Regions from separate parts of the Arthrobacter sp. Z1-15 genome, predicted to be linked through region 3. Evidence: riboswitches for the same ligand, from Rfam matches in the RefSeq annotation. Region 3 holds a riboswitch; each other region holds the start of a gene.
What was found. Region 3 has a riboswitch for S-adenosylmethionine ahead of M1D40_RS05275 (bifunctional o-acetylhomoserine/o-acetylserine sulfhydrylase). Riboswitches for the same ligand answer to the same signal wherever they lie in the genome.
Positions count from the first base shown of each region.

Region 1: linked by a shared signal. The riboswitch ahead of M1D40_RS03500 (ABC transporter substrate-binding protein) and the one ahead of M1D40_RS05275 (bifunctional o-acetylhomoserine/o-acetylserine sulfhydrylase) in region 3 are both predicted to bind S-adenosylmethionine.
Region 2: linked by a shared signal. The riboswitch ahead of M1D40_RS10910 (flavin reductase family protein) and the one ahead of M1D40_RS05275 (bifunctional o-acetylhomoserine/o-acetylserine sulfhydrylase) in region 3 are both predicted to bind S-adenosylmethionine.
Region 4: linked by a shared signal. The riboswitch ahead of M1D40_RS00875 (LLM class flavin-dependent oxidoreductase) and the one ahead of M1D40_RS05275 (bifunctional o-acetylhomoserine/o-acetylserine sulfhydrylase) in region 3 are both predicted to bind S-adenosylmethionine.

Region 1 covers NZ_CP096454.1:749,256-751,449, reverse strand. The annotation lists gene M1D40_RS03505 (hypothetical protein) at 81-593, shown strand; SAM riboswitch class I at 723-811, shown strand; gene M1D40_RS03500 (ABC transporter substrate-binding protein) at 905-2,194, shown strand, end outside.
Region 2 covers NZ_CP096454.1:2,386,294-2,388,487, reverse strand. The annotation lists gene M1D40_RS10915 (hypothetical protein) at 1-241, opposite strand, end outside; gene M1D40_RS10910 (flavin reductase family protein) at 753-1,259, opposite strand; SAM riboswitch class IV at 1,321-1,442, opposite strand; gene M1D40_RS10905 (PhzF family phenazine biosynthesis protein) at 1,548-2,194, shown strand, end outside.
Region 3 covers NZ_CP096454.1:1,153,289-1,155,482, reverse strand. The annotation lists gene M1D40_RS05275 (bifunctional o-acetylhomoserine/o-acetylserine sulfhydrylase) at 1-1,136, opposite strand, end outside; SAM riboswitch class IV at 1,206-1,322, opposite strand; gene M1D40_RS05270 (VOC family protein) at 1,583-2,194, shown strand, end outside.
Region 4 covers NZ_CP096454.1:167,120-169,313, reverse strand. The annotation lists gene M1D40_RS00875 (LLM class flavin-dependent oxidoreductase) at 1-1,215, opposite strand, end outside; SAM riboswitch class IV at 1,252-1,367, opposite strand; gene M1D40_RS00870 (hypothetical protein) at 1,520-2,194, shown strand, end outside.

The DNA.
Region 1 (2,194 bases), 400 kb from region 3:
AGCCGGGAACGGGCCGCAGCCCTGTCCTCCGGTCAGCCCCGCCGGGTACCGTCGAAGAACGCTTCTTCCGGAGGTCTTGTATGGACTGGCTGGCAGTGTCCCTCCTGGCCCTCGCGGCGCTCGTTCTGGGAACCGCCGCCGGCTGGAGCATCCGGGCAGGCATTGACCGCCGCGACGAAAATGCGGCCCTGAACGCACTCATCACGGATCTGCACCTGAAGCGTCCGCTGGCCCCGATCGAACCGCAGGTGATCGAGGGCGCCGGCGACGAGGAACGCTGCCGCGCCACCGTGCTGGATGCACGCGAGCGCATGATCGAAACCCTCGCCCATCTGCGCAGCGGCTCCGCCAACACCGATGTGCTGATGCGCATGTCCACAGCCTGCACCCGCTACCTCCGTGATTCCTCCCGGGCGCCGGAGCGGTACCAGTTCGCACTGATGGAACTGCGCGAAACTATGGTCGACGGCGTGTTGCTGCTCAGCGACGCCGGCCGGCGCGTGCGCTACCGGGCACCCGGGGAACGGTCCGCCGCCAAGCCCGGCCGCACGCCGTCGCGCCGGCCGAACCGCCTGCTCCGCGGACGTTTATGACACCTGTGTGACGCAGGAAGAGACGCATGACGTCACGCTGCGGAGTTTGCGGCAACGCGGCGTCATTCTCTTGCCCGGACGGCCTCCGCCAAGCTTCCATGGTGGTGTCCGCTTCTCGAATCCGGACATTTCCCATCCAGAGCGGCTGAGAGACCTGGCTCGTTGACGCCGCAGCAACCACCCTTCGGGGCCGGTGCTCATGCCAGGACCGATGGACTCACTTCCCCGTTGGGCCCGAGCTGCAGAGCTGTGCAGCAGCGGCTCCTGCGTGCTCGAATGCCGTGTTCCTCGGTGCGACCCGAGAGGATCCCATGCACGACTCCCCCCGATCCCCCCGCATATTTGCGGCCCGCACCTCCCGCACCTCCCGCACCTCGGTTGCTTCCCGCACTCCCCTGCGGGTCGCGGCGCTCCTGGCCGCGGCGGCACTGACCCTGTCTGCCTGCGGATCCGGTTCCCAGACAGCAGGCACCAACGCCGCGGCCGGGACGTCCGGTGAACCGGTCGACGGCGGCACGCTGGTGTACGCCGAGGTCACCCCCATCAACAACTGGCAGACCCAGGCCGCGCGCTTTTACGAGAAGTCCAACGTGCTGAACTCGGTGCTGGACCGGCTGACCTACTTTGACCCGGAGAAGGGTGAGCTGGTTCCCTGGATCGCCTCGGCCTTCTCGGCCAACGCCGACAGCACCGAATTCACCTTCACCATCCGCCCCGGCGTCACGTTCAGCGACGGCACCCCGCTCGACGCCGCGGCGGTGAAGGCCAACCTGGACAGCTTTGGCCTGGGCCTTCCCGCCGCCCAGATCCAGCCGAACGTGGACTTCGCCGGCTACCAAACCAGCGAAGTAACCGGCACGGACCAGGTGGTGGTCACGTTGAACGCCCCGAACTCCAACTTCCTGCGCGCCACCTCCTCCGTCACTGCCGGACTCGTCTCCCCGGCCACGTTGCAGAAGGACGCGGCCGGGCAGTCGGCCATCTCGTCCATTTCCGGCTCCGGGCCCTTCGTCTACGAATCCGAAAAGCCCGATGAGGAAGTCGTGCTCGCCAAGCGGGACGGCTACGCCTGGGCTCCGGACGGGGCGGAGAACCCGGGCGAGGCCCACCTGGACAAGGTGGTCATCAAATACCTGCCCGAGGTCGCGCACCGCGCCGGCGCCGTGCAGTCCGGCCAGGTAGATCTGGTCCGCGGTCTGCAGCCGGTGGACGAGGCGGCGCTGGCATCCAGCGGCAACCAGGTGCTCGCGGCCGACGGCGTGGACCTCACGGTGAACATGGCCGCCGTGCGGACCGGCAGCGGAAAGCTGGCCGATCCCGCCGTACGGCAGGCCCTGCAGGCGGGCATCGACCGGCAGACCATCAAGGACACGGTGCTCTCCGAGAGCTACACGCTGGCGGCGTCGGTCCTGAACCATCAGGCCCCCGGCTTCGTGGACCTGAGCGCTGACCTGGCCTACAACCCGGAGGAAGCCCGGCAGCTGCTGGACGACGCCGGCTGGCAGGAAGGCAGCGACGGCATCCGCGAGAAGGACGGCGAGAAACTCGAGGTCACCGTCACCAGCTCCAACAACTCAGTGGTCATCAAACCGGCCTTCGAA
Region 2 (2,194 bases), 1.2 Mb from region 3:
TCAGCATCGGGACATTGCAGTGGTCACTGCCGACGGTGGAAAGGTGGTCCGACTCATCGTCCAGAACCTCGATGTCGTAGGCCCCCGGCTGGTTGCAGGTGAGATAAGAGGTGAAGCTGGTCCCCGGTTCCATAGCGGGCAGCTCGAAGGTGCCGGTTCCGCTGCCGGATTCCTCCAGCACGACGCTAGCGTTGGCGGGACGCCACTGCGGCTGCTGCTGAAAGAAAGTTTCCACGCTCACGGGATTGTCCGCCCGGAACAGAGCCTGCACAGCTGAATCATCCGGTGTCTGGGCGGCATTCGGCGAGGCCTCTGTGCCGGGTGCCTGGGTGGCATTCGGCGCGATCTCCAGACTGAGGCCGTTTGTGCCGGGCTCGCCGGCTGAAGAGGACGGCCGGGCCGGCTCCTCGGCAGAGGCTGAAGGCGAGGCCGGCTTACTGGAAGCGGTCTCCGGCTCCTCCTGCGCGGTGCACCCTGCCAGTAGAAGGCCCAGTACTGCTGCCGGAAGCAAAGCCTTCCGTGAAAGCGGCAAACCCGGCCGGCTGCCGGGCTTTCCCTTTTTGTGTGATGTGCCGTGGACATTTCTGTTTGTGCTCATCTCCGCTACTTCCTTTCGAAGTAATCCGAAGAACAATAGTCCGTCCATGGCATGATGTAAAGGTTTGGTAACGGAGGCCGTGCCGGCAAGGAATGTGCCGCGGAAAATGAATTGACGCGGCTTCCAATTTCCAGTTCCCGGCGGCGCTTTCCGGTCAGGCGAATTCAGGGACGCTGAGCTGCCGGAACGCCGACCTGTGGAAGACCAGCGGCTCATGGGCGTCGTCGTGGGAGGTGTGGCCGTGAACCCGCAGCAGCACCACTGTGTGGTCGCCCGCGGGCACCTCGTTCTCCACTGAGCACTCCAGCCACAGGGCGGCACGGTCCAGGAACAGGGCACCGGACTCGTCGGTGTGCAGGTCAAGCCCGGCGAAACGGTCGCCGGTTTTGGATGCGATCTGTTTGCAGATTCCCTCGTGTTCGGAGCCCAGGATGGATACGCCGATCCGCGTTGCCGGCCGGAGCACCGGCCAGGTGCGGGACGTGTTCTGTACGGCAAACAGGACCAGGGGCGGGTCCATGGACACGCCCACGGTAAAGGACGAGGCAACAATTCCCTGCGGCTCTCCGTCGACCACCGCGCACAAAGCGGCAATGCCGGACGGGAAACGTGAAAAGGCGCGGCGCAGGGCTGCCGGCTGAAGGTCGCTAACAAGGGACATGGTGGAAAGATCCTCTGCCTTAAGCGCGGTGCCGGCGGCCATTACGGCCGCGGCGCCACCAGCGCGGTACTTGCCGCAGCCGGGAGAGTCTCGCCGGGCGGCCGAATCGTCACCTGGAGCACCCCGCTACGGCGAGAGGGTTGCCGTCCAGCCGGCCAGGGCCCGTGGCTGGAACTCTTGATTCTTCTCCCAAGGTAGGCGCGGCCGATGCAGGGTTGCAAACGGATGCCTTACTTCGTAAAACTCCGCTTCATAAAACTCCCGGCAGCCAGGGGATAGAGTTTGGCTATGAAACAGCGGTGGTTTAAACAGGTGGACGTCTTTGGCAGTGAACCGTATCTGGGCAATCCCCTTGCCGTGGTTCTGGAAGCCGAAGGCCTTTCGGACTCCGACATGGAGTCTTTTGCGCGGTGGACCAACTTGTCGGAAACCACGTTCGTGCTGCCGCCCACTAGGGACGGGGCTGACTACCGGGTCCGCATCTTCACCCCGGGCGGCGAGATTCCCTTTGCCGGGCACCCCACGCTGGGAACCTGCCACGCGTGGCTGGAGGCCGGGAACAAGCGGCGCTATCCCGACGTCGTCGTGCAGGAATGCGGAATCGGCCTCGTGACGCTGCACGCCAATGCCGGCATTGCCGCTTTCGCCGCACCGCCGCTGCTGCGCTCGGGACCGCTTGAAGACGAGGTCCTTGACCAGGCGCTGAAGGCCCTGAACCTGGACCGCACCCAGATCCTTGCCTCCAATTGGATCGACAACGGACCCGGCTGGCTGGGACTGCTGCTCCCGGATGCCGCAGCGGTGCTGGCACTGAAGCCGGATCCGGTTGTCATGGGAAGCCTGCGCGTGGGTGTCATCGGCGCGCAGCCTGCGGACGCTGAAACCGACTACGAGGTCCGCGCCTTTGTGCCCGGGCTCGGCATCACCGAAGATCC
Region 3 (2,194 bases):
ACGTTCGCCACATGGGAGTGCAGCTCCAGCGCATCCACGAAGCGTTTCCCCGCCTCGATGCCGCCGGTGATGTCGAAGGAAACAATGGCACCGGTGCCGCGCGGCCCGTACTTGCGTCCGCGCTCAAACCACGGGCTGGACTCAAGGCCCGCGTAGGCGACCGAGATGACGTCGTCGTGCGCTTCGAGCCAGTTGGCGACTGCGACGGCGTTGGCCACGTGCCGTTCCACCCGCAGGCTCAGCGTCTCCAGCCCCTGGGCGATGAGGAACGCGTTGAACGGTGAGACGGCCGAACCGAGGTCGCGCAGCAGCTGCACCCGGGCCTTGAGGATGTAGGCGAGGTTGGCGCCCAGGACGCCGTCGGCTCCCAGGTCCCTGGCGTACACCAGGCCGTTGTAGCTCTCGTCCGGGGTGTTGAACCCGGGGAACTTCTCCGGATCGGCGCCGAAGTCGAAGTTGCCCGAATCGACAATGACGCCGGCAATCGAGGTCCCGTGGCCGCCCAGGTATTTCGTGGCCGAATGCACCACAATGTCCGCTCCCCATTCAATGGGACGGATCAGGTACGGGGTGGACAGGGTGTTGTCCACAATCAGCGGGACGCCGGCCTCATGCGCGACGGCGCTGATGCCTTCGATGTCCAGGACGTCCTGGCGCGGGTTGGAGACCACTTCGCCGAAAAACGCCTTGGTGTTGGGCTGCACGCCGCTGCGCCACTGGTCGAGGTTGTCCGGGTCCTGCACAAAGGTGGTCTCGATGCCGAACTTCTTCAGGGTGTGCTTAAAGAGGTTGTAGGTGCCGCCGTACAGGCTGGGGCTGGCGACAATGTGGTCGCCGGCTTCGGCGACGTTCAGGATCGCGAAGGTCTCCGCGGCCTGCCCCGAGGCGAGCAGCAGCGCACCGAGCCCGCCTTCAAGGGACGCGATCCGGTTTTCCACCGCTTCCTGGGTGGGGTTGCCGATTCGTGTGTAGATCGGCGCGAGCTCAGCCAGGGCAAACCGGTTGGCAGCCGCTTCGGCGCTGGGAAAGACGAACGACGTCGTCTGGTAGATCGGCAGTGCACGGGCACCGGTGACGGCGTCGGGCTCCTGTCCCACATGGATCTGACGGGTTTCGAAGGACCAGTTTCCTGACATGGCATTGCTCCCTATTGACCAGGGGCCGCATCGAGACTTCTAGCCGGGAAAGAGCCGGCAGCCACGTGTGACCCGCGCTTGCCATACGCCCGATTGACGTACAGCCAGGTCTTCACCCGGGGCACCCCACCGCGGTTGGAGGGTTGCCGGCCAGCAAGCCGGGGCTATCTGCTGGCACTCATGACCTATTCCCCCTATGAAAACGGATAACCCCGAACCCCGCAACCTCTGTGACGGTTCATTTCCCTGCGTTGCAGCACCACCGCCGAGCGGGCAGTACGGCTTACCGTGCTGTTTTTGGCCAGCGGCCCTGCCCTCAAGAGCAGGGATTCCCGGGCCGTGCTCAGCGGCGGAAAAGCACCCGATCCGCGGGCAGAAAAAGTAAGTACACGCAGTTAGGGTTACCTTGGTCGAGAGGTCGGTCACAACGTGCAATTATGGGCCGCATGCGCTTGGACCATGTATCTTATGCCTGTGAATCCGACGGTCTTTTGGCCACGACCGAGAGGATTGCTTCCGCTCTGGGAGCGGACTTCGTCAAGGGTGGCGTCCACCCCCGTTTCGGCACCCGCAACATGATTCTTCCTCTGGCTAACCACCAGTATGTCGAGGTGGTGGAGGCCCTGAGCCACCCGGCATCAGACAAAGCTCCTTTCGGACAGGCCGTTCGGCAGCGCTCCGAATGCGGCGGCGGCTGGATGGGCTGGTGCGTTGCAGTGGACGATCTGTCTCCGTTTGAAGAGCGCCTGGGCCGCGAGTCGGTCCCGGGCAACCGCAAGTTTCCCGACGGCCAGGAACTGACCTGGCGCCAGATCGGCATCAACGGCCTCATCGCCGACCCCCAGGTGCCCTACATGCTGCGCTGGGACGAGGGCACTGAGCCGCTGCATCCCTCCGCTGCCCTGCCCGGCATGCCCGGTGCCGTGAAGCTGAATTCGCTGACCATTGCCGGATCCGCCGAGCGGGTCACCCGGTGGCTGGGCACGCCGGTTGAAGAGCCGCTGGAAAATGTGGGTGTCACATGGATTTCCCCGAAGGGAACCCCCGGCATCATGTCC
Region 4 (2,194 bases), 990 kb from region 3:
GTCGACGTCGGTCTCTTCCACCCAGCGGATCATCTCCTCGGCGATTTCCGCTCCCGAACCCACCATCCGCGGCCCCAGGCCGCCGATCCCCACTGAATCGGCGATGTCGCGCACCGTCCAGGGTTCGCCGTCGTCCTTGGGCTTCTGGAAGTTGCCCGCGGCGGACTGGATGGCATTGGATTTCACGTTGCCCAGCGGCTCGTCCAGGTTGTAGCCGGACAGGTCCACGCCCATCCACCCGGACATCAGCGCCAGGGCACCCTCATGGCTGGCGTACTGCTGGTAGTCCTCGTGTTTGGCGGCGGCTTCTGCTGCGGTGGCGGCAGTGATAACGGTCATCAGCGTGTAGATCCGGATGGAATGCCGGTCCCGGCCTGCGGCCTCGGCGGCGTCCCGGATTTTCGTGACCGTTGCCTTCAGCTTTTCCTTGGTGGGCGCTCCGACAAAAACCGCCTCGGCGTTGGCAGCCGCAAACGTAATGCCCCGCGGGGAGGCGCCGGCCTGATAAATCACCGGCGTGCGCTGCGGCGACGGCTCGCTGATGTGGATTCCCGGAACTTTGAAGTACTTGCCTTCATGGTTGATGTCATGAACCTTGGCCGGGTCGGTGAAAACGCCGGTCTCCTTGTCGCGGACGACGGCGCCGTCCTCCCAGGAGCCTTCCAGCAGTTTGTAGATTACTTCGAGGTACTCATCTGCGTGGTTGTAGCGCTCATCGTGTTCCAGCTGGTCTTCAGCCCCCAGGTTCCGGGCGGCGGAGGGCAGGTACCCGGTCACGACGTTCCAGCCGACCCGGCCGTTGGTGAGGTGGTCAAGCGTGGAGAGCCGGCGGGCAAACGGATAAGGATGCTCGTACGCGGTTCCGGCAGTGACGCCGAAGCCGAGGTGTTCAGTGACCAGGGCCATCGCGGACACCAGCAGCAGCGGATCATTGACCGGAACCTGGGTTCCCTGCCGCAGGGTGGCCTCGTTGGAGCTGCCGTACACGTCGTAGGTGCCCAGCACATCCGCGAGGAAAATGCCGTCAAACAGCCCTTTTTCGCAGGTCCTGGCCAGATGGGCCCAGTAGCGGAGGTCGGTGTACTCGGCGGACTTATCCTGCGGGTGGCGCCACAGGCCCGGCGACTGGTGGCCCACGCAGTTCATGTCGAAGGCATTGAAGCGGATCTGCCGCCGGCTGCTCTCTTCGGTCGCGGGGATGCTCTGCTCTGACATGGCGAACCTTTCGGAACGGGACGCACCCGCAAAGGAGCGCCGTACTTGCCGTCCGCGGACGCGGGACGGCCGGATCCTCATCTGGGGCACCCCGCTACGGAGAAGAGGGTTGCCGCCCAACCAGCCAGAGCTTCGCGTTGGGACTCATGATCCTTCGGCTCCAGTATCTGCACAGCACTGCAGCGCTTGGGAAGTCAATGACCTTTTGTGAACCTGCCCGTTGCTGCCCACCCCTGCCGCCGGCCGGGGTCCCGCCCGTTGCCGGACCCAAAACACGCTTCCGCTGGCGCGCCCAGTCGCTATTGTGTGCGACATGAAAAGACACCTGAGCTGGATCGTGCCGTTTGTTGGTGTTTTTGCGCTTTATCTCGGCGCGGCCCTGGGGACAAACATCAACCTCCAGTCCGGCAGCAGTGTCAATGTTCAGGCCCTCATTCAACTCGCCATTTTCCTGATGTGGGTTGTGCTCACCATTGTTTTGGTGATCCGTACGGTGCGGAACGGTTACCGCGTTTTCCGCGGCTATCGGCGGTCCGGCGGCCATCTCACCAAGTCGGAGCAGGCCCAGGCAAATCTTCAACAAAACTACGAGAACTCATGGGCCGCGGCCAGAAACCTGGTTGCACAACTCTCGGCGGGACACCGGCCGGCGTCCCTTGAAGTGTGGGGAATCGTTCTGGAACCGGGCGAAACAGTGCACCTTTCAATCAGAGCGGATTATGCACGCTTTTACGGCCTCAACGGAACTTATGTTCATACATCGGGATTCTTTTGGGGGCAGCCTGCCTTTGTCCTAGCAGGATTCGGAGTTACCGCCCTAGCCAACAGATCACGACGGCGGGCAGCTCAGGCTGCATCGCGCCAACAGTGGCGCGATTCCCAGCACAGTCAAATGTTCCTGACCGACCGGAGGATTATCTGCCAAGCAAACGGCAGGTGGCTCAGCTTCTATTACGCGCACGTCTCCGTTTGTTATCCC